One region of the Paenibacillus sp. NPDC056579 genome, then DNA from elsewhere that is predicted to be linked to it. Evidence: riboswitches for the same ligand, from Rfam matches in the RefSeq annotation. Region 1 holds a riboswitch; each other region holds the start of a gene.
What was found. Region 1 has a riboswitch for ZMP and ZTP ahead of ACFQ88_RS25265 (DJ-1/PfpI family protein). Riboswitches for the same ligand answer to the same signal wherever they lie in the genome.
Positions count from the first base shown of each region.

Region 1 (10,127 bases):
ACGCTTGTCGAAACCGTCGCAGAACGTACAGGCTCATAGGTTCCGTCCGCCAAAATTCGTTTCAGATCAAAGGTTACCGGCAGATCATTCAGCGCCCCGGGCTCCCCGTCATCCTGCTGTTTAACAAGTGCAGAAATCGTGACATTCGATCGATCCGAATTCAGGGAGCCGACAAATACGAGACTCGCTTCCTCCTTCTGAACGGTCAGCTTACTTTGGGCTGCGCTCGGCTGCCATATTTGGTCGGAGGATCCTGCATATTGCGCCTTCAAGCCATACTCCGCGGAATTCCCGGATGGTACGCCTGCGTTCACACGATAATTCAGTACCGCTTCTCCTGAAGGACCCGTTACGGCTTCGCCGATGCTGGTATCGTTCAAGGAGAATTGGATCGTCTGCCCCGGCAGCGGAAGGCCATACACACTCGTCAGGATCGTGCGCAGCTGAACGGAGTCGCTATAGCTGTAGACTGCATTCGAAACCGAGAGGTCCAGCTTCGTGGCAGCAGCGTAGCCGCCAATATATACTTCATTTATGTTGTTCCACGTATCCGCTGTATTGCCATGCCCGTTGAATTTAACGTAACGCGCTTTCGTCTTTTCGAATGAGAACAGCTCCAGACCGGCGGTTTTGCCGTTGCTGCTTCCGGCGTATACCTTCTTCCAGTCGGTACCGTTCTCGGACAGCTCCAGATCAAAGAAATACTTGTTTTTGTCCCCGTTCAAGAAAGCGCCAATGAAGCTGTCGACCCATTTGCTTTCTCCAAGATCGAATTGGATCCAATGCTCTCCTTTGGCGGCGTAGCGAGTAGCCAGATTGCCATCAATCGCGTTCGGCGGCGGAAAGCCGGAATTGTAGCCCGGGCTTGCCGTAACACCCGTGATCTGGAATGGAACCAATCCATTCGGAATGTCGCCATAGACAGGTATCGGGGTGAACCGAACGCTGTACCGGTTCTCCAGTGTCGGATCCTGAGGATCCTTCACGGTAATGTACGCTGTACCGAAAGGCTCCTGTGCTTGGGTAACCTCAATCAAGTTCGAGCCGGTGGCAGTGACGACAGGAATGGTTGCCGTCCCTTCCGGCAGGGAGGCTTTATAGCTGTATACGGCTGGGTCAAATCCCGAAACCGCTTTGCCGTCTACTTGAATCCCTTCCAGCTTGGGAGATACGAAGACAGGCGGCACTGCACTTGTAGTCGCGCTGAAATCGATCCGCATGGCCGGCTTTCCTTCAAAGGTGCGCTGCGGCCGCAATGCCTCCGATGTGTTATCGCCGATGGAGAGGGTATGGTCCTCCGAAGTAATGATGTAGGTGAGTCCATTGCGCTTCTCGACACGTTCGATTTGGAACATTTCGCGGAAGCCGTTCTGTTCGCTGACCCCGTTCGGATACGCGCCGTTGCTGTCGGGGATTACTTTATAGGCGCCGAATTGCAGCGACATCCACTTTCCTTTCAACGCGCTGCCTTCCGGCAAGTTCGCGTCGGTAATGAGCGCGTCCACATCCGATCCATCGGCGCGACGAACCGCCCCCGTAATCGTTCCGGTATAGGAAGATGTGCCGATGGTCAGCGATTCGCCGCCGGATTGGAAGCCGCTTCCGTTAATCAAATAAGGCTTCGTGAAGCCGTGACGATCATAATGAACGCCGATTCTTCCGTTCAGCGAGTATTTCCCGTCAGCGGTAGCAAAAGGCTGATCCGCCGCCGTACTTCCGGTAATCGCCTCGTTGTTCATATTCACCAGCACGACATCTTCCCGGCCGTTCTTGAACTTGACGGAAAGCGCCACATGCTCCGGATTTGCCTGCTGCAGAGGAACTCTGCTGACGCTGGCAATCGCCGAATCACCGTTCAACGGCTCCATGACACTGATAAACAAGCTGTCCAGGTTACTTTCACCGGGAGCCTCTCGCTTCACAATCAGCGACGGACGCCAAAATTCATAAATGTTGTCATATACTTTGTCGCGGAACGAATGCGGGCTTTTGCCCAAATACACTTGGTTGCTTCCGTCGTCTACCATGAAGATACGCGTTCCAAGTCCGCCATCCTCCGCGTCACGGAAAGTCACATCCCAATTGCCCGGAGACTGTCCCGTGCTCATATCTCTGAACATGCCGTACCAATTCCGGGAATCCCCTTCTTTGACCGGGTCCGTCCATGTTACGTTATCCGGCAGCAGCGGATACGGCTTATCGATTTTTTGCAGCGGGAAGCTCGCTTCGGCCGTTTCGTCGAACTGGGTCGAGCCGTGCAGGAAATATTCATGAGTGCTGCCGCCGGTTACTTTGAACAAGTCGATCACGTATGGATGCTCGGCGTCAATGGTGTTCATGACGTTCAAACGCTGGTATCTTTGTGTGGTGCCCGGGTATGCCCAATTGCTGTATACTTCCGATGCTGCAATGCCGTCTATCCCTGGCTCGTAAAGAGAAAGGTTGCCGTTCGTAAACAGGTGGCCCGGGTTTCCGGCGCCTTGCTTGGTGCTGCGGAATTGATTTTTCTTATTCACCACCACGTTGTTGGTCGCAAGCGTTTCACTTGTGAAATCGCGCGCCGCATTCCGGGAATAGCGGATGCCTCCGAGCAGCTCCTTCCCGAAGCCGAATAACGTGGAGGAGAGCACATTCGGATGAACATGGTTCGCATAATCGTTGAAATGGAGATTGTACTGCGTCTGCAAACGACCGTCACCATCCCCTAGCATCAAATGGCCGTAAGCCGGCAGCAGCTGGGACGTTGTACTGTTACGTTTCGAAGCTCCGCCCTTGGTCGTATCGTCGAACGGAGGCAGATCCCCGTCAGGGAACGCTACCTTCTTCTGCGCTTCCTTGGCACTGGCGAGGAAAGCCGACTGCCTGTCGATCTTCTCCTTCAGCTTCTGCTCTGCTTCCGTTTCCGGCGAATGAATTTGGAAATACGTTTTGATCAGCTGGGAAATCGTATAGTTGGAATTGGCATAGCCCGCATGATAAGAGAACGATTCAGGAAACATACCGTCCCGCTTGAAGTTGTCTCCTACCGTAATATCCATATATTTGCCCAGCCACTCGAGCAGCTCCGGACGGTGAAGCACCGTGGCTACTCTGGAGATTGCTTCAACAGCGCCCGACAGATTGGTGGAAGTATGAACTTTCATAGACTGATAAGTCGTCAGCCAATTGACTACATTGAGGAAGAAGTCGTTCGTAATATGCTCCCGGACATCGTAGCCTTTGCTCTGAGACAGCTCTTGCAATGCAGCGCTATTAAATATTCGGTCAAAGGCGTAGATTTCCCCGGTATGCATTTCGTGAGCAATACCGTTATGGTCGCTGACCCTTTGAATATCCGTATTGTAATAGTCGTCTACATCGTCCGCGCTGATGAACGAAGCCCCATTCTTTTTGGTCATGTAAAAATCCGGAACGGCCGTCGCCCACGCATCCAATGCTATCGCCGCTCTCCGGGCATATTTCTCGTCCCCGGTTGCCAAGTAAGCGTTTGCCAACACCGGTAAATTGTCGGACATGAATTGGGTTTTCTCGTAGTCGATGCGCGCCTGAATCAGATACTTTTTGCCGTTGTACAACACATAAGGAACGCTGACGGTTTTCCCGCTCATTACCTTCACGGATTCATACTGATAGGGGTATTGGCTGTTGTTCGGAAAGACCAGCCCTTTCTTCGTCTGGATCTGGTCCGGATTCGCCGGGCTCCATACCCATCCGTCGCTGCCGTCGAAGGGATCGTTCAAGACGGTGCGCGGGGATTGCTGCGGCACCAGCCTAAGCCACTGCTCGTCCGTATACTGGGCAAGCAGCTTATCGGCGTTGGCTATAGCCGTTTGCAGCTCGGTCGCGCTTGGCGGGAAATACGGGTGCTGGACAGCAGCAGCTGCGGCAATGTTCTGAGATCCGATAGTTGCAGAGGATGCTGCGCCACCCGAGTCGGTTACTGCTCCCATCTCAGCCAAAGCATAGGAGCTAAGTCCGTTTAATTGCGAGAATTGAAAGGCCACAATCATCGCTGCCACCACCGTTCGATGCTTTTTTAACACTAATACCATCTCTCTTTCGTAATAGATTTATGAAAAAGCCGAGGGAACAAAATGTATGAATCTGTCTTTAGCCCCGGCTTTATCGCCGTTTTTCATTTCGCTGTGAAGAGCCTCCTCCCGAATCAGGTCCGGATATCGCAGCTAATCGGATGCTATAAGGGCAACAACTTTTAATTAGAGCGCTTTCATAAAATAGCTGCATTAATGGGCCGATAGTATGCCGTCGCGATTTTTTTCTCATTTTTGCCTCTAAGCTCCCGTTCCGACTTCATTATATTGGTAAACATTAGGAATTAGCTATGAAAAATGTTTACTTCTTATGTGTCTAATATTCACTTTTACTGGAAATCGAATGGGGTACAACAGGTGCATAGTACAAGAAAAGACGCCCCCTGCTGGAGTGCGCCCCGTTTTTGCTCGAATCGTAATTAGTCCTTGTATATCCAGTACATTGGCACATCAGCTGCCTTGTTTGTTTGTGAACGGAGAATAGTAGGGATAATGCATCGCTTCTTGAACTTGACGAACTACATTCTCATTGGTAAGCGATTCTACGAAATAGAGACCGAGATCGATGGAAGCCGATACGCCTCCGCCTGTAAACACATTGCCATCCCGTACGAAGCGCTCCTGAACCACTTCAGAGCAGTAGGGCTCCAGCAGGTCGTATGCGGATGGATTCGTTGTCGCTCGTTTCCCGGTCAAAAAGCCTGCCGCCCCCAAAATTAAAGCTCCCGTGCATACAAACACTTTGTATTCCGCATCTCGTGCCGTCTGAATCCATGAAATGAATTCGGTATCGAATCTGAGCTGCCTTGTGGACATGCCCCCAGGTATAAAGATCAGATCATAGTCGGATAAATCCGGGCACACATGCTTGATTTGTATCGTCAACCCGCGATCATCCGTGATTTGCTCTTTGTTGGAACAGAAATGCCAGGACACATTTTCTTGTGCCTTTAAAATGCCGAGCCAAGTTACCGCTTCATAAAAACCGACCAAATCGAGCGCCGTCATCTTGTCGAACAAAATGTAAGCCATCTTCATTTCAATATCACCTGTCCCTTCATGAATGGAAAATAAAAAAGCATTTGATTACGATCATGAGATCGCAAACCAAATACTTTGCCCAGGCGTACGGCGATATGAACATGTGCTCCCTCGTGGTGATCCACGTTTACGCCAGTAACACATACCAAATATTTACTTTATTGTATGTCAAAACAGCTGAGCATTCAATAGTCCTTATTGCATTCCTGGCATTTCCCTTTCTCTTCCCGACTATTCCTGACGAAAATTCACGGAAAAGAAGGAGCGCCCTCCTCTACAACATAGGATAACCGGATTGGTAAGATATGGAGGTAGCAAAGGAATACATTTTCTAAGAAAAGGTGGAGAACACAATGAAAAAATTTCGTTTTGCAGCGATGGCATTGGCAGTAACAGCAGTAGTGGCACTGGGAGTCTCTGGACTCGGAACCTCCGGCGAGGCGGACGCTATGTATTACGGGTATGTGCCAAGCGGGATGGGAGAAACTTTGGAAATGGCTTACTGGTGGTATTTCCTGAGATAAGAGTGAGCTTGTGCCTTCTAATAGGCAGCACTTAGGGGCTGCAGCAAAAAAAAATCGTCTTTTGCCTTGCGGCAGAAGACGATTTTTTGTCAGATGGTGCCTGCAGGCAGACGTTATCCTTCTACTATATCGGCGACCAGAGCGCTCGCGACCTCTACCATCTTGGGGATTACGGCTTCATTGCTGCCGGATACGTATAGGTCTCCCTCATAATGACGGAATGGAATCTTCGCATCGCCATAGCTCCACATGAAGAAATCTCCCTCAATCGACATGGTGGTGGAGCCCGTCACCGTAAATACGGATGTGTAGGTAAATTCCGGTTCGGACGCGAAATACTGTTTGCATTCTTCCAAAGATATATGTTTTGCGGAATCTTCAATTTGTTGAAATTCTCTTGTAATCCGATAGCGTTTGCTCACTTAAGTGACCTCCGTTAGTGTATGGAATTCGTTCGCCTAAAGCTCTGGTGAGACGGTGTACGTATCTCCGACGAACAAGCAGTCTCGTATCTATCATAGCCGAAACGGGGCGTGAACTCCACTTAAGCGGCCGGGTTTATATCAGGCTGCCTATAGACTTGGTAACGCATATCAGTCTATCGGACAGAGAATCCGCTATTCCCTACAATACAACCGCGCCATCAGGCAGCCTTTTACTCAGATCTATATCATCCTCGAAGGCAAAGGAACCATCGTTCGCCGGCGCCTCCGGAACGCAGCAAGCTCCCTTACCCCGAGCTCGCGCAAAGCCGTAACTACATGCTCCCAGTCGTACGCCAGCTGCTCCGGATCATGAGCGTCCGAGCCGAACGTAAGAGGCACGTTCCGCCATATAAGCAGCTCGATCAGCTCCAAGGACGGAAACCAGGCTTGGCAAGGCTTGCGCAGCCCTGATGTATTGATCTCGACGGCTGCATCCGACTCTGCAATGATGCCGACAGTCTCCTCCCACAGGACACGTACCGGGTGAGGGCACACTCCTTTGACAGCGTCGATATGACCCATAATATCGTATTGCCTGCTGCGGACCGCCTCGTGCAGGAGACGGAGGTATCCTGCATACGTCTCCTCCGGATCGGTATTCCCCTGCTGCCACCTTCTGCGGCTGAACACATGGATTCCGTCTACATAATGGACGGAGCCGATGATATAATCGAGCGGATAATCCGCGTAGATCCGCCCGTAAGCCTCCGCCCAGCCCGGAATATAATCGGACTCCACCCCGAGACGGACGTCGATGCGTCCCTTATATTCCTCGCGAAGCTGGGCCATCTCCGCAACATAGCGCGGAAATTCGGACTTCGCCATCGTCATATCCGGTACGGGCCGGTCCTCTTCCCGGTGGAAGAACGGACTGTGGTCCGCCAGTCCGATCTGATCCAGACCGAGAGCGACGGCAGCCTCGATCATATCTCTTAGAGAGCCTTTTGCGTGTCCGCAGCGCTCGTGATGCGTATGATAGTCTATTTTCATAGCATGAGTCCGCCTTAGTAAATCAAGGCTTCTCCGACTTGATGTATTGCGTTATCGCCTCTTCCGCTTCGCGCAAGGCGGTGTTCACGTCTTTCTTGCCCTCGACGTATTCTTTGAACTTGTCTACGACAATGCCTCTCGATTTCGTATAAAAATTGGAATATGGCGGCGAGGCGGGAGCCGGTTTGCTTTTGAAAATACTCTGGATCTTCTTGTCCTTGAAAGCCTCGTTTCCTTTCAGGAATTCGGCGTTGAACTTAGGGTCCTTCATCAGAGGCAGCTTGCCGGCCCTCGAGCTCATTAGCTGTACTTCGTCGGAGAAAATAACCTCCATCGCGCGCATGGCGTCATCCTTGTGCTTGCTCGATTTGCTGATGGCCGTCACGTTAATATCGTAGGCTCCATACAGATTCGGCCGGCTCGAGTAGCTCGGATACTGGGCGACATCCCAATTGAGCGACGGGTCCGCCGTCAATTTATCGAACAAGTTAATTGTCGTCAACATCGCGACGTTTTTGTCTTTCGCAAACCGGTCCGTGACGCTCCCTTTCATAATGCCTTCCTTCGGCGTATTGCCCCGGATATCGTAAATTTTCTTGCCGGTTTCGTACACGAGCTTATACGGCTCGCTATTCACATCGGTCGTATCGGTCCGGCCGTCTACGATACCCAAGGATAGAGGTGTCAGCATGCGGGTCAAATAATCCGGATCGAGCCCAAGGTACTGGGTTCCTCCGTCTTCTCGCGTCACCTTTTTCGCCAGCTCAATGATTTCGTCCCATGTCATTCCGTCCTTCGGATAAGGAACGCCGAACCGGTCAAAGATGTCCTTGTTATAGTAGGTGACGTAAATTTGCACCCAGTTGGGGAGCCCGTACAGAAGCCCGCTCTTGGTAGCCGCCTTGACACTGTCGAGCGCACCTTGATCGAATCGTCCCAAATCCATATTCATTTTCTTGGCCAGAGGGGTAATGTCCTCGAACAAGCCCATATCGTCATACTGAGGCATAAGCCCGTTCCATACGGAAATGAGATCAATATCTTCCCCGGCGGCGAGCGCCTTTTCAATAGATGTATTCGGCACAAACTCCAAAGTAATATGAGGGTATTTCTTCTGTACCGGCTCCTGGAACAGCTTCTTGAAATCGGCTTCCGTCCAGTAGGCTTGCGCCTGGTACATTTTCAGCGTGACGGGCTCGAACTTTTCCTGCTGCTGCGGCGGCTTGGTCTCTGCAGTCGGTTCTGTCCCTGTGCTTTGGCTTGATGAACATCCTGCTGCAAGGGCTGCGGTCAATAAGATCGAGAGACTTACGGTCATTCCTTTTCGAATAGGATACATGATATGAACTCCTCGCTCAAAAAATGGGGTAAGGCCATGCTAACGTGATCATTTCTTGAAATCCGGGTAGTCCTTTTCGGTAAAGACATTCAGCTTCTTTCCGTCGGATGTGAGCAGCACTTGACCATGAAAGCCCGTTACATACGTTTGGATGTTGTTTTTTTGATAATTCAGCAGCTGTTTGAAGGTGTTAAAGTGGTCGTAGCTGATGACGGCTATACGGGGCGACACCGCGCTCAGCCAGGACTGCGACGAGGAAGTGGAAATGCCGTGGTGCGGGGCATCCATGAAATCCGCCTTCAGCTTATCGCCGTACCGTTCGATCAGCTCCATCTCCCGCTCCCTGTGGATGTCTCCGGTGAACAGAAAGCTCGTGTCCTTGTAAGTCAGCTTGAGCACCATGGACGCGTTGTTCACTTCATCCAGCTCAAAGGTCTTGATTGCTCCCGGCAGCTCGCCCTTACGCGGATTCAATATTTGAACATGCACCTGCGGACCAAGCACAAAGGTATCACCCTCTTGCAAAAATTCCGTTTTGATGTTCTTGAGCTGCACTTGCGACATTGCATTCCGATAGGAAGCCCATATCGACGCCTTCGCGTCAACCATGTAGAACCGATCGACGGGAACCTTTTTGAAAACGCTATCAAATCCTCCGATGTGATCGGTGTGAGGATGGGTATTGACTGCAATGTCAATCTTCTGAATCCCCAGCTTCGTTAATGCGTCTACAACCTGCGGGCCGACCTCCGGGATGCCGGCGTCGATAATCATTGTTTTGCCGTCCGGCGACTGGATGACGATACAGTCTCCTTCAGGCTTCTCGTGCTTAAGGTTCAAATACCTCACGGTAAGCAGCCCTTCATACCGTTTCGGCGTCATCATCGGCTCCAGCCGGCCGGAAGCATCCTGTCCCTCCGCATGATCAGAAGGTGTTGATGCTGTACCGCCGGGTGTGGTAGCCGGAACGCTGCCGCAGCCCGATGTCAGCCAGACGGTGAGCAGAAGCGCTGCGGATGCGGTTGCCAGCAGCTTGGTTCTTCGCAACCTTTATCCCCTCCCTTCCTGCGCTGCTGTGGAGGTTATCCGTCCTCTACAGCTCCAGGCTCAAGCCGTCGTAAGCGCAGACGACCCCGGTGCCCTGGAAATAAGCCTCGATTTCCTCATGCGGATCAACGCACTGATGAGAAAAGTGAGTGGCAATGACCTTCGTCTCTTCCGTAATGATATCCAGCTCCCGCATCCGTTCTAGCATCAAGCCAAAGTCCCTGAAGCTCAAATGCGTCTTGGCCTGCTGGCGAGTCCCGAGCGTCGCCTCCATCACCACTGCATCCAGCTTCACCCCGGCCAGCTGCCGCCAAGCCTGCTCACCGTACATGCCGGTATCGGAGGCATAAAGCAGCTTGACCTTGCCGTCATCAATGATGTAATTCATCGCGTCTCCTATCGAGGGAATGTGGGAAGCCTCAATCGAACGGACATGGTATGGGGCAAGCTCCAGCTGCCGTCCTGCTGCAAAGGGAATCCGATTGAGCTCGGCGGCCTGGTCTTTGCCACCGGTCAGATCCCACATGCTGAGCACCGATGCGCCCGCCACCACCGTCAACGGCGGCAAATCGGTCGACAAGCGGAACATCCTGTGGCGCAGCTGCAGGTTCAGCTCGTAAAAATGGTCCTTGTGGCTGTGCGTAACAAG
Region 1 is NZ_JBHTVD010000007.1:66,295-76,421, reverse strand. It holds gene ACFQ88_RS25270 (discoidin domain-containing protein) at 1-4,043, opposite strand, end outside; gene ACFQ88_RS25265 (DJ-1/PfpI family protein) at 4,503-5,090, opposite strand; ZMP/ZTP riboswitch at 5,164-5,243, opposite strand; gene ACFQ88_RS25260 (hypothetical protein) at 5,447-5,617, shown strand; gene ACFQ88_RS25255 (hypothetical protein) at 5,731-6,039, opposite strand; gene ACFQ88_RS25250 (histidinol-phosphatase) at 6,283-7,092, opposite strand; gene ACFQ88_RS25245 (ABC transporter substrate-binding protein) at 7,115-8,431, opposite strand; gene ACFQ88_RS25240 (ComEC/Rec2 family competence protein) at 8,480-9,478, opposite strand; gene ACFQ88_RS25235 (MBL fold metallo-hydrolase) at 9,525-10,127, opposite strand, start outside.

Region 2 (10,127 bases), on a different contig from region 1:
GATCTAGACCGTCTCGGAATCTGTACTCTCTCTCTAAGTTATCTAAGAAATAATAGAGTTAAAAAATAGATTGATAGGTTTAAACCTTCTCCATTCCGTCCATACTAGTCACTATGAAGCGAATGGAGAGGGGCAACGGACCATGGTTAAGCGGACATCCCGAGTTCATTATTTGTATATAGCATTTGCAATTATTCTATTAATCTCTTGTTGGGAAGCACAGCGTGAAAATACGGTCGTTTATGCGTCTGCTGCAGTATCGGCAACCGGCAGCTCGGAAGGCAAGATTCCTGACGAATCGATCCGTCTTCGTATATTGGCTAATTCGGACTCGCCGTCCGATCAATGGATCAAGCGCGAGGTTCGCGATGCTATCGTCGCTCAAATGAACGAATGGGTTACCGGTCCGCAAACTATTGAAGCGGCGAGAGAAACCGTCAGGGCCCATTTGCCGGAATTGAACGAGCTGGTAGGGCAAACGCTGCGCAAAAACGGCTTTGATTATTCCTATCATGTAGAGCTTGGGATGGTTCCGTTTCCGACCAAAATGTACGGCAATTTGGTTTATCCTGCAGGCAACTACGAAGCGCTTCGCGTTTCGATCGGTGAAGCGGAAGGCCAAAACTGGTGGTGTGTGCTGTTCCCGCCGCTATGCTTTGTAGATAGTGAAGCGATTGCGAAAAGCCCGAACGAGGTTCAAGCCAAAAGCGCTCCGGAAGCGAAGCAAGCCGACAGTAAGGCAGCAGCTGACAGCGGAAAAGGCACTAAAACCGAAAGCAAGCAGGCAAGCGATGCTAGTAAAGGCAGCGACTCCAAAACGGTTCAAGGCTCGAAGGGTTCTACTGACAGCAAATCGGCTGTAGTGGTTGTTGATGACGAGACTCCACAGCCGGAAATTCGCTTCTTTTTGTGGGACTTACTGAAAAAAATCGGCTCCATGTTTGCTTAATTGAGCAGGGGAAAGTAGCCGAAGCCACATCGGCCACAAAGATTAATAGCATGCTGGCTCGCTAGGTAAAGCGAGAGCCCGGTATTCAAAAGATACAGAGGGAAACTTATCGCGATAAGGATGGAATGACGATGACGACATACTGGAAGGTAACAGCCGGGAATCCGGATCCGGCCATCGTCGCGGAGGCGGCGGTTGTGCTGCAGCAGGGCGGCGTGGTCGCCTTTCCGACAGAAACGGTGTACGGATTGGGAGCGGATGCCAGACAGACGGAAGCGGTGCAGCAAATATTTACGGCCAAGGGGAGGCCGTCGGATAATCCCTTGATCGTACATATCGCCAACCGGTCTCAACTGGAGGAACTGACGCTTCCGCCGGATGAGGCCGTTTCGCGTCTGCTGGACGCCTTCTGGCCGGGACCGCTGACGGTCGTGCTGCCGGCTCGTCCCGGCGTCCTGTCCCCGCTTGTCACCGCGGGGCTGTCTACGGTCGGGCTGCGCATGCCCGACCATCCCGTTGCGCTGCAGCTTATAGCCGCTGCAGGCTGTCCCGTAGCTGCGCCGAGCGCGAACCGCTCGGGCCGGCCGAGCCCAACACACGCCGAGCATGTGTTGGAGGATCTCACGGGCCGCATCGACGCCATCGTCGACGGGGGGCCGACCGGCGTCGGCCTGGAATCGACGGTGGTGGAGTACGCCGCTGCCGGCCCGGAGGAAGCTAGTGGCCGCGGCGTGCTCCATATCCTGCGGCCGGGCGGCATTACCGCAGCGCAGCTTCGCGAAGCGCTGCCGGGTGTGGAGGTGCGCGAATCGTCCGCGCACGCTGAACCCGCGGCGGCCCCGCGCTCGCCGGGGATGAAGTACACGCATTACGCGCCGCGCGGCGTCATGACGCTCGTTCAGGGCGATGCGCCTGAACGGGTGCTCGCTCGCATCCAACGCGAGCTCGATGCAGCCCGTGCGCGCGGGGAGCGTACCGGTGCCCTCACGTTCCGTGAGCACGCCGACGCTCTGCGCGCGGATCGAGTCGTCGCCTGCGGCAGCCTGGGCGACCTGGAATCGGTGGCGCAGGGGCTGTACGCTGCGCTGCGCGAATTTGATGAAGCGGGGATCAGCTTCATCCTGGCCGAGACTTGCCCCGAGGAGGGCATCGGGGCCGCTATCATGAACCGGCTGCGCAAGGCGGCCGGCGACCGTGTCATAGAAGCCTAGAGCACTCCTTATCTACGTGGAATTCTATGGGGCTTGACCGATCTCCACGCAGCGCGGATCGTGTCATAGAAGCCTAGAGCATTCCTTATCTACGCGGAATTCTATGGCGTTTGACTAACCTCCGCGCAGCTCGAAAGTCATCCTGAGATTCGCGCGCATTAGCAAATTGAAGTCTAGCCGGTGCTCCCTTAATGGAGACCGGCTTTTTTCCGCTTGGCGATAACCCAAGTCTAGGCGCTGGTACAGGTATAATCCCGCAGCGAACTGCCGAAAATGTCAGTGAGAAACGGGGGGAAATAGCTAAAGGTTTGCTTTAGCAAACTCGCATCGTAAGCTGGTCAGCTTTTACCGTCATTTTACCGTTCGCGGCTCCACCTTTGTCCCACCAAATTCCCAGACAAGTCATGTTTCCCAACTCGTCCGCATATGTTGATTAGGAACGGACAGGGGGTAGAGGGTGGATGGATTGGACATCTCCGCTAATGGTGGGGCAATTTATCGCGATATTGATCATGGCTATTGCCCTGGGATTGGACGCGCTGTCGCTGGGCATCGGGATCGGCATGAAGGGAATCCGGAAGCTAGACATATTGAAGCTCAGCTTCGTCATTGCTCTTTTCCACATGTTGATGCCGTTAATGGGGATGTTTATGGGCGGCTACGTGAGCTCCTTGTTGGGCGGGGTCGCTACCAAAGCCGGCGGAGCCCTGCTTTTGCTGCTCGGTATCCATATGGTGTACAGCTCCCTAAAAGGGGATGAAGTGAGATCCATCGACCACCGGACGTTATGGGGCATCGTTTTATTCGCTCTTAGCGTAAGCATAGACTCTTTTTCCGTGGGAGTGTCGCTCGGGATGTTTGCCGGTGATGTCGTATTGACCGTGCTGATGTTCGGCTCCGTCGGAGGGCTCATGTCCATAATCGGTCTGATGCTGGGCAGCAAGATGGGCAAATGGGTGGGAGAATACGGAGAAGCGATGGGCGGTGTTATTTTGTTGGCGTTCGGAGTTCATTTCTTGTTCTAGCAGCCAGCCTCGCCGCCAGTCAAGCTACCGATCTTTGGCTCGGGCTGGTTAACCGGATAGTCCCTATTTTTGCGATTTTGAGGTACAATAGAGAGGTAAGGCTCTATGCAGCCTATCCTTATACAAGAAAAGGCAGGGATCCCTATGAATCGAATCTTATTCGTTTGTACTGGCAATACCTGCCGCAGTCCAATGGCCGAAGGATTAATGCGGCGGCTGCTGGCGGAACATCAATTACCGCATATCGAGGTGCGGTCAGCCGGAGTGTCGGCGATGGATGGAGCTCCCGTATCGCGTCATGCCGCTGCGATATTGAAGGAGACCGGTTCGGATTGCAGCATGAGCTCCAGCACTTTGTCAAGATCGTTGATTGAATGGGCCGATATCGTCCTGACCATGACGTCGGGCCACAAACAGCACGCCATCGGACGTTACCCGGAGTTTATCGATAAAATCTATACGCTGAAAGAATATGTGGACGACGATCCGAACGCCGCCGACCTGATTGCGGAAATGGAGAGTCTTATCGCCGATTTGCAGGTAAAACGGGCGCTGTCCCAGCAAGTGACGGACGAGGAACGGGCGAGAATATTGACGCTGGAGCGCAAGCTTCCCGATTACGATATCGCCGATCCGTTCGGAGGTTCTTTGTCCTTGTACCGAGAGTGTGCGGAGGAAATCGAAGCGGCATTGCTGAAGCTGGTTGCAAAGCTAAAGTCACAAGCCAATTAGGCTTTACACCTGCCTTTATTTCCGCTATGATAAAGATACATTACAAGACCCGATGTAACTGGCGACGAGTGGGCTTAACCACAGTGGAGCATCGGGACATACGGCCGGTCGCCTGGGCAAAGAGCGTCGATGTGCTGTCCGCAGCACTCGATTGCTCTTTTTTCGTTTTTTTGCCATCTTTCGGTTATAATGAAGCTAACTACAGTCAGGAGGCGAAAGACATTGAACATTGCAATTGGAGCAGATCATGCAGGAGTACGTCTGAAGGATGAATTGATCGGATTTATCGAATCGTTAGGGCATCGGGTAGCCGACGTCGGGTGCAACTGTACGGATTCGGTCGATTACCCCGACTATGCGATTGCCGTATGCGACCAGGTTGTATCCGGTCAAGCCGACAAAGGGATTCTGATCTGTGGAACAGGGATCGGGATGACGATTGCGGCCAACAAAGTACCGGGCATTCGCTGTGCGTTGGTTCACGACCTATTCTCGGCGAAAGCAACCCGCGAGCATAACGATACGAATGTGCTGTCCATGGGCGAGCGTGTCATTGGGCCGGGGGTAGCGCAGGAAATCGTCAAAATTTGGCTCGAAACCGAATTCTCCCAAGGAGAACGTCACCAAAACCGCATTAATAAAGTCAAGGCGCTTGAAGACAAGTACGCAATTCATCCGTAACGGAAGCTTGATGAAAGAGGCGATTCAAGTGAACAATTCGGACGTTTCTACTGCAGCAGCAAGCTCTGGAGACTTGAGTCATGCAGATAACGGCGCGTGGGATATCGCTTCGATACGTCCTGCGCTGGAGCAGGTGCTGCGCGAGCTTATCCGTGCGGGTAACATCGAGCGGGGACAGCTGATCGTATTCGGTACCAGCACGAGCGAAGTGATCGGCCGGCACATCGGCACTTCCGGAACGGAAGAGGTCGCCGGGCATTTGTTCGACGCCATCCAGGCGGTACGGGCCGAGGTCGGATTTTACCCTGTGTTTCAATGCTGCGAGCATTTGAACCGGGCGCTTGTGCTGGAGCGGGAGGCAATGAAGGAATATCGTCTGGAGCAAGTATCGGTCGTTCCGGTACCCAAAGCGGGCGGAGCCATGGCGTCCTATGCTTTTAAGAAGCTGGAGCAAGCGTGTGTTGTCGAAACGGTGGAAGCTCATGCGGGAATCGATATCGGGGGCACGCTGATCGGCATGCATCTGAAGCGGGTAGCCGTTCCGGTTAGACCGACCATTCGCCAGATCGGACAGGCGTCCGTCCAAATGGCGTTTACCCGACCAAAGCTCATCGGCGGAGCGCGGGCGGTTTATACTGCCCAAGAAGTTCCGGCTAACGGCACGGAAACCTGCAGCTAAATTGATTAGTCTTAATTGGAATGATACATCCCTATAAGCCGAACTTTAAGGAGGACATTAGACATGGAACAATTACGCAAGCAAGACCCTAAAATCGTTGAGGCGATGAATCTCGAAATCGGCCGTCAACGCGATAAAATCGAGCTGATAGCTTCGGAGAACTTTGTAAGTGAAGCGGTTATGCAAGCTATGGGTACGGTTCTTACCAACAAATATGCGGAAGGTTACCCGGGCCGCCGTTATTACGGCGGATGCGAGTACGTCGATATCGTTGAAGATATTGCACGCGATCGCGCAAAAGAGCTGTTCGGTGCGGAGCATGCGAACGTTCAGCCTCATTCCGGCGCTCAAGCGAACATGGCGGTTTACTTGGCGGCACTTCAGCCTGGAGATACCGTATTGGGTATGAACCTGGCTCATGGCGGCCACTTGACTCACGGAAGCCCTGTTAACGCATCCGGTCTTTTGTACAACTTCGTTGCTTACGGAGTAAGCGAATCCGATTCCCGCATCGATTATGATGATGTGCGCAAAGTGGCTTTCAAGCATAAGCCTCGTTTGATTGTTGCCGGTGCAAGTGCATATCCGCGCATTATCGATTTCGAAGCTTTGGCTCAAATCGCTAATGATGTAGGCGCATTGTTCATGGTGGACATGGCTCACATCGCCGGTCTGGTTGCTGCAGGCTTGCACCCGAATCCGGTTCCTTACGCTCATTTCGTAACAACAACGACTCACAAAACGCTTCGCGGACCTCGCGGCGGTATGATCCTGTGCCGCAAAGCTTGGGCTGCAGCTATCGATAAAGCCGTATTTCCTGGAACGCAAGGCGGTCCTCTGATGCATACTATCGCGGCCAAAGCGGTATCGTTCGGTGAAGCTTTGCAGCCTGAATTCAAAACGTATGCGCAAAACGTGATTAACAATGCCAAAGCGTTGTCCGAAGCTCTGATTGCCGAAGGCATTGATCTTGTTTCCGGCGGTACGGATAACCATCTGATGCTGATCGACCTGCGCAGCTTGAGCATCAGCGGTAAAGACGCCGAGCATTTGCTCGACGAAGTAGGCGTGACTTGTAACAAAAACGCGATTCCTTTCGACCCGGCGAAGCCTATGGTAACAAGCGGAATCCGGATCGGTACACCGGCTGCAACTTCCCGCGGCATGAACGAGGAAGCGATGAGAACGATCGCCAAAATTATCGCTTTGACCTTGAAAAACCCATCCGACGCCGCTGTTCATGACAAAGTGCGCGGCATGGTGAAAGATTTGACCGCTCAATTCCCGCTGTATCCTGGATTGGCTTACTAAGAATAACACAAGAGAGTCGACGCTTAAGGGCGCCGGCTCTTTTTTGCATTGCTGAACTTCATGCAACTGTAATTGAATTTTGTATATTCCTAAATAAGGAAAAATAGCATATAATATGTAGTTGTGAAAGCGCTTTATTTTTTGTTTTAATTTTTATAAGGGGTGGTCAATGATGAGTAAACAAGCATTTTGGATCGTACCAGCTATCTGCATGGCCTTATTATCCGCTTGCGGCGGAGGAGGAGCTACAACGGGAACAGACAGCCCGCAGCCTCAAGCCAAAAGAGACCCGATTGAGCTCGTTGTGTACCATCCGTTTCCTCAAGACTGGAGCGAAGAGGATTTCATGAAGACGTTCGGTGATCCGATGAAGCAAAAATATCCTCACATCACCTTCAAATATATCGCTGGCGGTAAAATCCAGGATCTGCTGACCGCGGGCCAAAAAATTGATATCCTTTATACGTCGATCGGAACGGTAGCCGCCCAACTCATCGAGAACCAGCTTCAATACGATATCACCCCGCAGATCAAAAAGTTTAATTATGATCTCAGCCGACTCGAGCCTACGATGGTGGACGCTGCGAAGAAGCAGGCCGGAGGCAATGCGATCTACGGGATTCCTGTGCTCGTTCCCCCGTCTACGATTTATTACAACAAAGATATTTTCGATAAATTCGGGGTCGCCTATCCGAAGGACGGCATGACTTGGGATGATCTATACGAATTGAGCAAGCAGCTCACCCGCATGGACAGCGGCACCCAATACTACGGCTTTGCCTCTTCCTACGGCCATTTGGCGGTCATGAACCAATTTTCCATGCCTATGATCGATCCGACGACGAGGAAGGCTACCTTTGACACGAACGAGAAGTGGAAGACGTTCTCCGATAACTTGACGCGGTTTTATAAAATCCCGGGATACAACCTGCAGGCTAACCAGATGTCGGAGCCGAACGAGCGGAACCGGTTCTTCAAGGACCGGAACATCGGAATGTTCCTCGCGTCGACCGCGCTCCATTCTGAGAAGGAGCTCGGGGACATGAACTGGGATCTCGCCTCGTTCCCGTTCTATAAAGAGATGCCGGGCGTCGGACCGCAAGCGTATCCGACCTACTTCTTCGTAACGTCCATGAGCGATTATAAGGACGATGCGTTTGAGGCGATCAGCTATTTGACAACGGACGAATATCAGATGCAAAAGTCCAAGGAAGGGAAGTTCTTGACCGTTCTGAATAAAAAGGAGATCCGGCAGGCGTTCGGACAAGACAACCCGATGTACAAAGGGAAGAACGTCAAAGCATTGCAGCCGGATAAGTACGCCCCTTCCGGCGGAGTCGATAAATACAACGCTACGGCTAGCGGAGAGTTGAATACGACCCTCAAGAACGTCAACCTTGGCACGAAAGACATCAATACCGCACTTAGAGAAGCGGCAGAGAAGGCGAACAAGAAGATTGAAGAGGCGGAAGCCGCTGCCGCTGCCGCAGGGAAGAAATAACCGCAAAAACCGTGCTTGTACAAACCGAATGCCATTTAGTACAATAAATACCATATATGTTGCAGAAGCTTGAGGAGGATGGTAGAAGATATGGAAACGGTTCAAACCCCAGGTTATTTCGGCCAATTCGGAGGCAGCTTTATTCCTCCCGATCTTCAGGAAGCTATGGATTATTTGGCACAGCAATTTGAGAAGTATAAGAACGATCCCGAGTTTATCGAGGAGTTTCAATATTATTTGAGAGAGTATGTCGGCAGGGAAAATCCTTTGACCTATGCCCGGCATCTGACGGCGAAGCTTGGCGGAGCCAAAATTTATTTGAAGCGCGAAGACTTGAACCATACCGGCTCGCACAAAATCAACAACGTGCTGGGGCAAATTCTGCTTGCCAAGCGAATGGGAGCAAAGCGGATCATTGCGGAGACCGGAGCGGGTCAGCATGGCGTGGCGACGGCCACCGTGTGCGCGATGTTCGACATGGACTGCACCATCTATATGGGAGCGGAGGATACGCGCCGTCAGGCTTTGAACGTGTTCCGGATGGAGCTGCTCGGTGCGAAGGTCGTTGCCGTCGATAAAGGCCAAGGCAGGCTGAAGGACGCCGTGGACGAGGCGCTCGGCGATTTGGTGCAAAACTACAAGAACACGTTTTATTTGCTGGGCTCGGCAGTAGGACCGCATCCGTTCCCGACGATGGTCAAGCATTTCCAATCGGTTATCAGTGAGGAATCGAAGCGGCAAATCATGGAGAAGGAAGGCCGCTTGCCTACCGCTGTCCTTGCATGCGCAGGGGGCGGCAGCAACGCGATCGGCTCCTTCGCCCATTATATTGATGAGCCGTCCGTCCGCTTGATCGGCGTAGAGCCGGATCAGGCTCCGACGCTTTCGGAAGGCGTACCGGCCATCATTCACGGCTTCAAGTGCCTCGTATTGCTCGATGAGAACGGCGAGCCGAGAAAAACGTATTCTATCGCGGCAGGTCTCGATTATCCGGGGATCGGACCTGAGCACAGCTATTTAAAAGAAAGCGGACGCGCGGAATATTACACGGTGACGAACGAGGAAGTGCTAGAAGCCTTCCAGGTACTGTCCAAGACGGAAGGGATCATTCCCGCTCTGGAAAGCGCGCACGCGGTTGCTTATGCGCTCAAGCTGGCTCCGACGCTGTCCAGCGAGGATATCCTGATCGTGAACCTGTCCGGGCGTGGCGACAAGGATGTAGAACAAGTGTTCCATATGCTGCAAAAATAGTAAGCGTCGTTGAATCATAGGCCTCCTCTAAGTATAGGAAATCGAGACTTCTGCTTATACTGGGGGAGGCTTTTCAATGCCTGTTTATGCCGCCAATCCAATCTTGTTACGAAAATGCGAAGTTGTTGGGATAGCATCTGACAATTGTGGTATAATAGATAAGATTTGGCGTAAAGGGGACAGAATATGGGAAAAGTATTTGTGTGCGATCATCCGTTGATACAGCATAAGCTCACTTACATAAGGGACAAGGCCACGACGACGAAAGATTTTCGCGAGCTTGTCGATGAGGTGGCCACGCTGATGGCTTATGAAATAACGAGGGACATACCTTTGCAGAAGGTGCAGGTGCAAACGCCTGTCGCTACCGCTGAATGCCGAGTCATATCGGGGCGGATGCTGGGGTTGATCCCTATTTTGCGTGCAGGTCTCGGCATGGTCGAAGGCATCCTGCAGCTGGTTCCGGCGGCTAAGGTGGGCCATATCGGGCTGTACCGTGATCCGGAGACGCTCGAGCCGATTGAATATTATGCCAAGCTGCCGACCGATGTAACGGAGCGGGAGCTGATCGTAATCGATCCGATGCTCGCAACCGGCGGGTCGGCTAATGCGGCGATTACGGCGTTAAAGAACCGTCAGTGCACGCAAATCAAGCTGATGTGCCTTATTGCTGCGCCTGAAGGCGTACAAGCGGTACAGCAGGCGCATCCGGACGTGGATATTTATGTAGCGGCCATCGACGATTATTTGGACGATCACGGGTACATCATCCCGGGATTGGGAGACG
Region 2 is NZ_JBHTVD010000016.1:135,838-145,964, reverse strand. It holds gene spoIIR (stage II sporulation protein R) at 143-949, shown strand; gene ACFQ88_RS36405 (L-threonylcarbamoyladenylate synthase) at 1,075-2,160, shown strand; gene ACFQ88_RS36400 (manganese efflux pump MntP) at 2,622-3,185, shown strand; gene ACFQ88_RS36395 (low molecular weight protein arginine phosphatase) at 3,330-3,917, shown strand; ZMP/ZTP riboswitch at 3,962-4,042, shown strand; gene rpiB (ribose 5-phosphate isomerase B) at 4,140-4,598, shown strand; gene ACFQ88_RS36385 (TIGR01440 family protein) at 4,570-5,277, shown strand; gene glyA (serine hydroxymethyltransferase) at 5,341-6,588, shown strand; gene ACFQ88_RS36375 (ABC transporter substrate-binding protein) at 6,761-8,089, shown strand; gene trpB (tryptophan synthase subunit beta) at 8,180-9,340, shown strand; gene upp (uracil phosphoribosyltransferase) at 9,527-10,127, shown strand, end outside.
Region 2: it holds a riboswitch for ZMP and ZTP, as region 1 does, so the genes downstream of both, rpiB (ribose 5-phosphate isomerase B) here and ACFQ88_RS25265 (DJ-1/PfpI family protein) in region 1, are expected to answer to the same signal.

Region 3 (10,127 bases), on a different contig from region 1:
ACAGGCCTTTGTTCATGCTGATCAACTCGTATACGACGGGAATTTCCGCTACGGTATTGAAAAATATTTTGGCCATGTCGATGGGCAGATCCTACGGCGGTCAAATTACTTGCGGAGAGATCGGCTTGCCGATCACCGCATCCAAGCTGATGCTGCCATGCGGCATTTTGGGTCGTTGGGAGGCGTAGCCGATGGCGCCGGCCTCTCTTCCTTCCGTTCCCGTGCTGTATGAGGACAATCATATCATCGTCGTCGTCAAGCCGGTCAATGTTCCGACGCAGGAGGACAACTCCCACGATCCCGATCTGCTTACGATGATAAAGCAGGACCTGAAGCACCGGCATCACAAGCCGGGCAACGTGTATTTGGGGCTCGTCCACCGCCTGGACCGTCCGGTAGGCGGCGTGATGGTATTCGCCAAAACGTCGAAGGCCGCTTCCCGGCTGTCCGATGCGGTTCGTACCCGGTCCATCCGCAAGGTTTATACGGCGGTGATCAACGGCAAGCCGAAGCAGCCGCAGGGCACCTTGACCCACTACTTGCTCAAGGATCCGAAGACGAATATGGTTTCGGTCGTACCGCCGAACAAACCCGGCGCTAAAGATGCCGTTCTTGATTACCAGGTGCTCGATCATCAAGAAGGGCTCTCGCTAGTACAAGTCGAGCTGCATACAGGCAGACCGCATCAAATCCGCGTGCAGTTCGCCGCTATCGGCTGTCCGCTCGTAGGGGATCAGCGGTACGGAGCACATTTGACCAAGCCGGGACAGCAGATCGCCCTTTGGTCAACGGAGCTCAGCTTCGAGCATCCTACGACGAAAGAAACGCTTCGCTTCAGCTCCAAGCCGCCTAAAGCTTACCCGTGGTTTCTGTGGGCCGAACGAATGCAGCTGCAATGAGAAAACTATGCTCCGCAGCCCCATAGCGGAAAAAAAGCCTAACGACAGCCTTTTCGGCTTCGTTAGGCTTTTTCAATTCGACAATCCATTTCGACGAATAGCGGCAAAAGGCTCCAAATTATTCACGAGCTCATCGGCTTCAGCCTGTCACCCTCCGTAAACCACAGCCGATAGCTGATCAAGCTCAGCACAATGCTTGTCAGCGCAGCCGACGACACCAGCGCAAACATAATGAGGATCTGGTATCGGACCGCTTCAACCGGGTTCGCGCCCGCCACGATCATCCCGGTCATCATGCCGGGCAGCTGTACGAGTCCTACCGTCTTCATTCCATCGATGGTAGGAATCATGCTCGCTTTGACCGAGCGCTTCAATGGCTCATGAATCGCTTGACGCGTCGTCGCTCCAAGCGACAGCAGCGCCTCGATCTCTCCTTTGGAGGCGTCCACCTCCCGTATCATTTGGTTAATGAACAGCCCGGAAACGATCATGGCGCTCCCTATGGTAATCCCGCTCATTGGGATAATATATTGAGGCGTCGTTTCGATGATCCGCAGCCCAAGCAGCAGTGCCATAGTCGACGCTTCGGTGATCGTAATGGCGATGGCGATTCTCCAGCGGATGCCCTGAAGCCCCTTCCCTCTGCTCCCTGCATTCCATGAGGCTACGGCAATCATGGAGCATAAAATAAGAAGAAGAAAAACAGGATTTCGCGCGTTAAACACAAATTGCAAAACATAGCCTATCAACAGCAGCTGAACGGCGGAACGTACCGTGCCTATCGCAATCTCCTTGCTGAGGCCAAGCTTTTGCCACATGGATATAAGGATAGTAATCGCAATAAATAGCAGAGTCAATATTAGTGCCGTATTGGACATGCCGCTCTCTTCCTTCCTGTTCCGTACCCCGACGGTTATTCATCGTCCCGCGGAATGAACTGCCTGGCCGCCTCCGTCACCGGCTGGTTGAAGAAAATACTCGTTTCGCTGTTCTCCATCAGCGTATGCTCAGCCATAAACCATACCCGGTCACTGGTGTGACGCGCTTGCTCCAGATCGTGAGTCACCCAAATCATAGCGGTCCCTTCGTTCCGATGCCACGCAAGCAGCGTCTGTTCTACAGCCTGCTTGCTGTGCAAATCCAGGGATGCCGTGATCTCGTCCAGCAGCAGCAGCTCCGGCCTGAGAAGCAGTGAGCGAACGAGCGCCACGCGCTGCTTCTCTCCTCCGGACAGGTCGGATGCACGCTTGCCCCAATTCATGCTGCCAAGTCCTACGTCTTGGAGCAGCTTGTGAGCCAAGGCTTCCTCGAATGGCTGCCGATGAAGCTGGCTTACCGCCCGCAAATTATCCTCTACGCTGCCGGGGAGCATGACGGCGTGCTGGGCCACATAGCAAACCTGCTTCCTCCACTCCTGGGGCGTCCACTGCTGCTGGCTCCTCTCCTTGAACCATACCGTCCCCTCGTCGGCTGCATCCAGCATGCCGATAATTCGCAGCAGCGTGCTTTTCCCTTGTCCGGACAAGCCTAACAGAGCTACGATGGAAGGCTCCATGATTTGAGCGTTAACATCGGCAAATAATAGGCGCTGCTCCTCCTGTTGGCGAATCTTTTTCTCCAGCTTCCGAATTTCCAGTAACATGTATCGTTCACATCCCGATTCCCTCTGTTCAATAGTGTCCGCACCCTTGCGTCCGTTTGACGACTTGTCTATTATAGCGCATTTCCAACACTTGGTGCATGAGAAGTTGAATACGACTCAAACTGCGGCGGATAGGGTAATGATATAATAATCCGACGATTCGTCAGAAGACTTCCCAAGCTTAGGAGGAACAAGCGATGGCTAATGATAAGAGAAACTTGATAGAGGATTTGTTGTGTTTAAGAGTCAAATGGAACCCCGGCAGCGAATATCCCCTGAAAGCGCAGGCAGCCTGGCTAGAGGCCGTGGAACGCGCGGTGGAAGCGGAATCTAAAGTGGAACGGCTTCTCCAATCCATAACCGAAAAAGATAGGGAGATTGAACGGTTACGCAGCCTGGTTCATGGTGTGCCCGGGAGCTGAGCTTCTTTGGGAGCCGAATGGCCATCGAGCCGACCGAACCGCCCAGCGATAGCGGCAGCCGAACAAGATTCAGTTCATGACGTATCTCCCACAACAGAAAAAACACCCAAGCCTTTGCCCGGATCCGAACGACCGCACGAAGGCTTGAGTGTTGCTTGGCAAGGAGTTATACGGCACACGCGCTTGCTCTCTCTGCCGCATCCACTGTATGTTTGAGCAGCGTGGCAATCGTCACAGGACCGACTCCTGCAGGGACCGGTGTTATGGCGCTCGCCCTGCCAAGACAAGCGTCATAGTCGACATCCCCGACGTTACCCGGATTATACCCGGCATCCATGACGACCGCGCCCGGTTTGATCCAATCGCCCTGAACGAATTTCGGCTTGCCGACGGCAGCCACAACGATGTCCGCCTGCTTGACGATATCAGCCAAGCCGTTCGTTTTGGAATGGCATATCGTCACCGTCGCGTTCCGGTTAAGCAGCATAAGAGATACGGGCTTGCCTAGAATAGGGCTTCTTCCGATGACGACGGCATGCTTTCCTTCCAACGGCAGCTGATACGCATCCAAGATAGCCAGTATTGCCGCTGGCGTACACGATGGATACAGACCGAAACCGAAAGCGGTCTGGGCGAAGCCCAGCGTTGTGACCCCGTCCACATCCTTCTCGATAGCAATAGCCTCAAAAGCCGCCCGCTCGTCAATGTGATGCGGTACGGGATGCTGAAGCAATATGCCGTGCACGGTCGGATCTGCATTGAGCTCCCTTATTACTGCGAGCAGCTGCTCGGTGGTTGTTTCCCCGCTCATCTGAATCCGTTTGGATTCCATGCCAAGCCGTCTGCAGGCGTTGCCTTTCATTCGGACGTACGTTTCAGAGGCAGGATCATCGCCTACCAGCACCGTAGCCAAGCACGGAGTTATCCCCTTGTCCGTCAACCGGGCGATTCGCTCCTTCAGCTCCTCTTTGATTTCGCTTGCTACACTCGCGCCATCCAAAATCATGCTATTAGTTTCCATAACCATCCATCCTCTCGGCTTGAGTAATGTAAAAACGCAAAAAGGCAAGGGATACGATCCCTTACCTTTGCCCAGGCGTACGGCTAATGTTTCTATGTGCTCCCTCATGGTTACCCATGTTCCGCCAGTTACACATAGCTTATGTACGTATATCATAACGCTATTTTCAATCAAGATCAACTAGGCGTTCGCAACTTTCCCCAATAAATATACCAGTACCTGCTGATTGTGGGAGGAAATCCGGCTTAAATAATTTTGCAGGAAATGATCCCGAATCTCTTTTCCGCGCTGGCATTCGGTCTTCCCTTTGTCCGTTACCTGCACCCAGACGATACGACGGTCCTTCTCATCGCGCTCCCGCGTGATCAGCTCCGCCTTCTCCATCCGGTCGAGCAACGTTGTAATGGCGGCCGGCGTCGTAGCCAAAAACTCAATGAAATCGGAAGGCTTCATTCGCTCGTGTCCCGATAGCAGCTCCAATACGGTCAATTGTCCTTCCGTCAACGTTGGCGCGAGCTCCGTCTCCATATGATTGCGCAAATCTTTGGATAGCTTCCACCATAGCTTAGCAAATTCGTGAGTAACCACAATTCATCACTCCTGCATCTACTTTTATTGCCTTCGTCCGCACTTGCTCCAAGATCGGTAGTACCGTCACCATCTGTGCTGTTACTAATATTATACCACTGACAGCCCAAGGTTTAAAGGTTAACGCTATAAATATTTTAAGACATTAATCGATAAAAAACAGGCACATTAGACCTCATTCAACATATATTGCATTATGGGCACATGAGGATCGGCGGAGCTTGTCAATTCATGCGAAGGAGCGATGCGGTAATGGAAGCGTGGAAGCAGATGATCGGAGAGAAAGCGCTGCAGAAGGGCATAATAAACGACCCACAATGGCTGGAGAGGCTTGATGATTCCATGCCAGTGTGGGCCGTCCTTGAAATGTTCATCCAATTAATAGAAAAAATGGAGCCTAACTACAACAGCTACGATTAATCCACCTTCAGCAGGTCGACGATCAAATCGGTCTTAGGCACTGAAATGACTTGTCTGCCTGTAGATTTGCGCTGCTCGATCGGTGTAGCTTCGGACGAGAAGGACATTCTCTCTCCGCTCTGCAGAACGGCCGTAAGCAGCAGCTCCTCCTTGACGGTATACGCCTTGATAAGGACGTCGCCGTTCGGTCTTACCCGTTTGCCTTCCCGGAACTCGAACGTGAAAATTCCTTTACCTCCCCGGCCTTGAACCGGATAATCCAGTATGAGAGAGCGCTTAGCATAGCCAAGGTCGGAAATGACGAGAAGCTCTCCTTCCTCACCTTGAATCCATTCGGCACTGACAACCTCATCGTCGTCCTTCAGCTGAATGCCGCGAACGCCGCCGGCTGCTCGTCCCATTGGATTAACCTCATCTTCCCTGAACCGGATCGCCATCCCCTGCTTCGTCACCAGCAAAATATCCTGGTCGTTCGTACTCACGCGCACATCGATGATCGCGTCATTCTCCCCTACTTTACAAGCGACGATACCGTTCGAACGATTCGTCATATATTCCTTCAGCTCAGTACGCTTCACCTGTCCGCGCTTGCTGACGAAAACAAGCGATTTGCCCGGATCGTCAAAGTCGCGAAGCGGAATGACGTTCACAATACGGTCATCCTTCGGAATCGGAATGACATTGACGATCGCCGTTCCGTTCTCTTTCCACTTGTACTCGGGAGCCTGATGTACCGGAAGCAGATAGTACTGGCCTTTCTGCGTAAAGATCAGCAGGTTGTCGAGCGTATTGACCTCCAGCAGATATCGGACGTAGTCGCCCTCCTTGAGGCCGGTCTTCTCCAGCTCGCCGCCCGAACGGGTGAACGAGAGCTTGCTTGTCCGCTTAATGTACCCTTCATTGGACAAGGTGACGAAGACGTCCTCCGCCGTTATCATGACCTCGAGATTTACCTTCAGCTCTTCCACTTCGTCCTGAATATCCGAACGGCGGTCCACTCCGTACTTACTGCGAATGCCGGACATTTCATCTTTGATAACACCCATCAGCTTCTTCTCGCTGCTCAAAATACCGCGCAGGTAAGTGATCGTCTTCTGCACATCCTTCAATTCCTTCTCGATGGAATGAATCTCAAGATTGGTCAGCCGGTACAGCTGCAGCGTAAGAATGGCGTCCGCTTGACGCTCGGTAAAGCCGAACTGTGCAACCAAGTTGTTTTGCGCATCCTGGCGATTTTTGGACGCTTTGATCGCCGCGATGACTTCGTCCAATATGTTAAGCGCTTTGGCCAAGCCCTCCAACACGTGAGCCCGATCCTCCGCCTTGTCCAGCTCATACTGGGAGCGGTAGGTCACCACTTCTTTCTGATGCGCTATATAGGCTTGAAGAATTTCTTTGACGCCAAGCTGCCGAGGCGTCTTGTTGACGATAGCCACCATGTTGAAGTTATAGGTGACTTGAAGGTCCGTCTTCTTGAACAAATAAGCCAATATGCCTTGGGCGTCGGCATCCTTCTTAAGCTCTACAACGATTCGAAGCCCGTTGCGTCCGCTTTCGTCACGGACAACGGCAATGCCCTCGATCTTCTTCTCGAGACGGATGTTCTCCATCGCGGTAACAAGCCGCGCTTTGACAACCTGATACGGAATCTCGGTAATGACGATTTGCTGAGCGCCGCCGCGCACCGTCTCAATCTCCGTACGGGCACGGATATAAATGCGGCCTTTGCCGGTACGGAACGCTTCCCGAATACCGTCCGAGCCCATAATGATGCCGCCCGTAGGGAAGTCCGGCCCCTTGATAATCTGCATCAGCTCGTCGAGCTCCATCTCGGGCCGTTCCATCAAGGCAATACAGCCGTCGATGACTTCTCGCAGGTTATGCGTCGGAATTTCCGTCGCGAAGCCGGATGAAATCCCGCTTACTCCGTTCACAAGCAGGTTCGGATAACGGGAAGGCAGCACTACCGGCTCCTTCGTCGTGTTATCGAAATTATCTTTAAACTGCACGGTGCGCTTCTCAATATCGCGCAGCAGCTCCATCGCGATTTCCGATAAGCGGGCTTCGGTGTAGCGCATCGCGGCTGCAGGATCGTCGTCCTGCGAGCCCCAGTTGCCGTGACCGTCGATCAGCACATGCCCCATCTTCCACGGCTGCGCCATCCGGACCATGCCCTCATAAATCGAAGAGTCGCCGTGCGGGTGATAGTTACCCATCACGTCGCCGACGGTTTTGGCCGATTTCCGGTATGGCTTATCGGGCGTATTGCCGGCATCGTACATGGCGTACAATATACGCCGCTGTACCGGCTTCAAGCCATCCCGCACATCGGGAATCGCGCGGTCTTGAATAATATATTTGGAGTAGCGACCGAACCGGTCGCCAACCACTTCTTCTAGAAATGCAGGTAAAAAGCTTTCCAATATCGTCACGTTTCATCTACTCCTCGAACTCGGTGAAGTCGACATTCTCGATAATCCAGCGCTTCCGCGGGTCAACCTTGTCCCCCATCAGCGTAGATACACGCCGTTCGGCTTTGGCCGCGTCCTCAATCTGTACCTGCAGCAGCGTTCGGGTAGCCGGATCCATCGTCGTCTCCCACAGCTGGTCCGGGTTCATCTCACCCAAGCCTTTATAACGCTGCAGCTCGACGTTCTTACCCAGCTCCTTGTTAAGCGCTTGAAGCTGCTCATCCGTCCAGGCATACCGGATCGAGCTGTTTTTGCCGGCTTTCTTCGTTACCTTATAGAGCGGCGGCTGGGCGATATATACTTTGCCCGAGTCGATCAGCGGCTTCATATAGCGGTAAAAGAAGGTCAGCAGCAGCACTTGGATATGCGCGCCGTCCGTATCGGCGTCCGTCATAATGATAATCTTCGCGTAATTGCTTTCGGACGCGTCAAATTCGGGACCGACTCCCGCACCGATGGCGGAAATGATCGCCTTGTACTCGTCGTTCTTCATAATATCGATCAGCTTCGCCTTCTCGGGATTCATCGGCTTCCCTTTCAAAGGCAAAATAGCCTGGTGCTTCGAATCGCGCCCCTGCTTGGCCGAGCCGCCTGCGGAATCTCCCTCAACGATAAACAACTCGTTTCGCGAGTAATCCTTGGATTGAGCCGGAGTCAGCTTGCCGCCCAGGTTTGAGCTCTCGCTCCTGCCCTTCTTCCCGCTCCGCACTTCTTCGCGGGCTTTGCGTGCCGCTTCTCTCGCTTTGGCGGATTGGACCGCCTTCTTCATTATCATTTGGGCGACCTGCGGGTTTTCCTCCAGGAACACGGCCATTTTATCCGATACGACCGAATCGACGACACTGCGCGCCGAAGCGCTGCCGAGCTGGTCCTTCGTCTGGCCGACGAATTCGACTTCACCCATTTTGATGTTAATGACGGCCATCATGCCTTCCCGCAAATCCTGGCCGTCCAAATTTTTGTCCTTTTCCTTCAAAATCCCGGTTTTCCGGGCATAATCGTTCATTACCCGCGTATAGGCGGTCTTAAATCCGGTCTCATGCGTTCCGCCGCCGCGGGTCGGAATCGAGTTGACGAACGAAACGATCGTTTCGGTATAGCCGTCGTTGTACTGCAGCGCCACTTCGACTTCGATCTCGTCCTTCTCCGCCGTGTAATGGATTACGTCATGCAGTACCGTCTTCTCCTCGTTCAAAAACCGGACGAATTGGCTTGCGCCGCCTTCGTAGAGGAATACCTCCTGCTTGTCCGTCCGCTCGTCCTTAATCGTCACCTGGAGACCGGAGTTCAGAAAAGCGATCTCTTGTAAGCGCTCCAGCAGCGTATCGTAGTTTACGGCAATGCCGCCCTGGAACACTCTTTTATCCGGCTTGAACGTTACCTTGGTTCCGGTCTGACGCGTATTCCCTATGACTTCAAGCCCTGTAACCGGCTCGCCGACATGCTCGACTCCGTTATCATCCACCCCATATTCGAACCGCTGACGGTGAGTTTTGCCGTCCCGGTAAATCGTAACCTCCAGCCATTCGGACAGCGCATTCGTAACCGAAGCGCCTACGCCGTGCAGTCCCCCGGACTTCTTGTAGCCTCCGCCGCCGAACTTGCCTCCCGCGTGCAATATCGTAAAGACGACTTGCGGCGTAGGGATGCCCATCTTGTGCATCCCCGTCGGTATGCCGCGGCCGTTGTCATAGACGGTAATCGATTGATCCTTATGAATGGTCACATCGATTTTGTTGCAAAACTTGGCCAAATGCTCGTCGACCGCGTTGTCCACAATCTCCCATACCAAGTGGTGCAAGCCCGACGTGCTGGTGCTTCCTATGTACATGCCCGGTCTTTTGCGGACCGCAACCAGGCCTTCGAGTACTTGTATATCGTCAGCGTCGTAATCCGAACGCGTGGTCGCAGCGGCATCAAATACATCTACCTGATCAGCCATTGAAGACCCCCCTTTACCTGCAAAGCTTATGTTCTAGTGAGTTATACTGTGCATTATATCATCTCGCACCGTTAGTTCAATATATCTTTTTTCGTGAATACCGTAAAGGAGACGATTACCGAAGCAAGTCCCCAGACGGTCAGAACAGCGAGCGAGAACGGCAAATCCATTCCTTTGATCGGCGGCAAGCTGCCCGTCAAATAGTCGGTCAGCCGCAGGTTGACCATGAACAAATATTTGGCCGCCTCCCAAGACGAGACCATGTTGGTCAAGATCGTTCCCGAAATTAACACCGCGAGCATCAGTCCCATTCCCGCCGCCGTACTGCGGATCAATACGGAAACCATAAGCGACATGACCGCGACGATAAGAGCGGAATACCAGACAAGCCCGAATTCCATGATCAAATACAGCCATTGATCTACCGCACGGACATAGGAGGTGTCGACCTCGGTTCCGACGATCTGGAAGCCGAAGAAGACGGGCATATCCCATCCGCCGTATCCGAACACGATCCCGGATATCAAATAACAGAGGAGCGCCGTACAGGTCACGATTAACGAAGTAAATAAAACGATACTGATCAGCTTGCTCATCAAGATTTTCCATCGTCCGACCGGCCTTGTCAAGAGCAGCTTGATCGTCCCCGTCGAATGCTCGGAGGATACCAGGTCCGAAGCGATGACCATAACCATCAGCGGAATAAAGAGGCCGACGGCATT
Region 3 is NZ_JBHTVD010000001.1:163,593-173,719, reverse strand. It holds gene ACFQ88_RS00920 (class I SAM-dependent methyltransferase) at 1-188, shown strand, start outside; gene ACFQ88_RS00915 (RluA family pseudouridine synthase) at 192-899, shown strand; gene ACFQ88_RS00910 (ABC transporter permease) at 1,022-1,777, opposite strand; gene ACFQ88_RS00905 (ABC transporter ATP-binding protein) at 1,813-2,541, opposite strand; gene ACFQ88_RS00900 (hypothetical protein) at 2,739-2,963, shown strand; gene ACFQ88_RS00895 (bifunctional 5,10-methylenetetrahydrofolate dehydrogenase/5,10-methenyltetrahydrofolate cyclohydrolase) at 3,130-3,984, opposite strand; ZMP/ZTP riboswitch at 4,047-4,126, opposite strand; gene ACFQ88_RS00890 (MarR family winged helix-turn-helix transcriptional regulator) at 4,165-4,572, opposite strand; gene ACFQ88_RS00885 (hypothetical protein) at 4,825-4,992, shown strand; gene gyrA (DNA gyrase subunit A) at 4,989-7,424, opposite strand; gene parE (DNA topoisomerase IV subunit B) at 7,432-9,405, opposite strand; gene ACFQ88_RS00870 (ABC transporter permease) at 9,477-10,127, opposite strand, start outside.
Region 3: it holds a riboswitch for ZMP and ZTP, as region 1 does, so the genes downstream of both, ACFQ88_RS00895 (bifunctional 5,10-methylenetetrahydrofolate dehydrogenase/5,10-methenyltetrahydrofolate cyclohydrolase) here and ACFQ88_RS25265 (DJ-1/PfpI family protein) in region 1, are expected to answer to the same signal.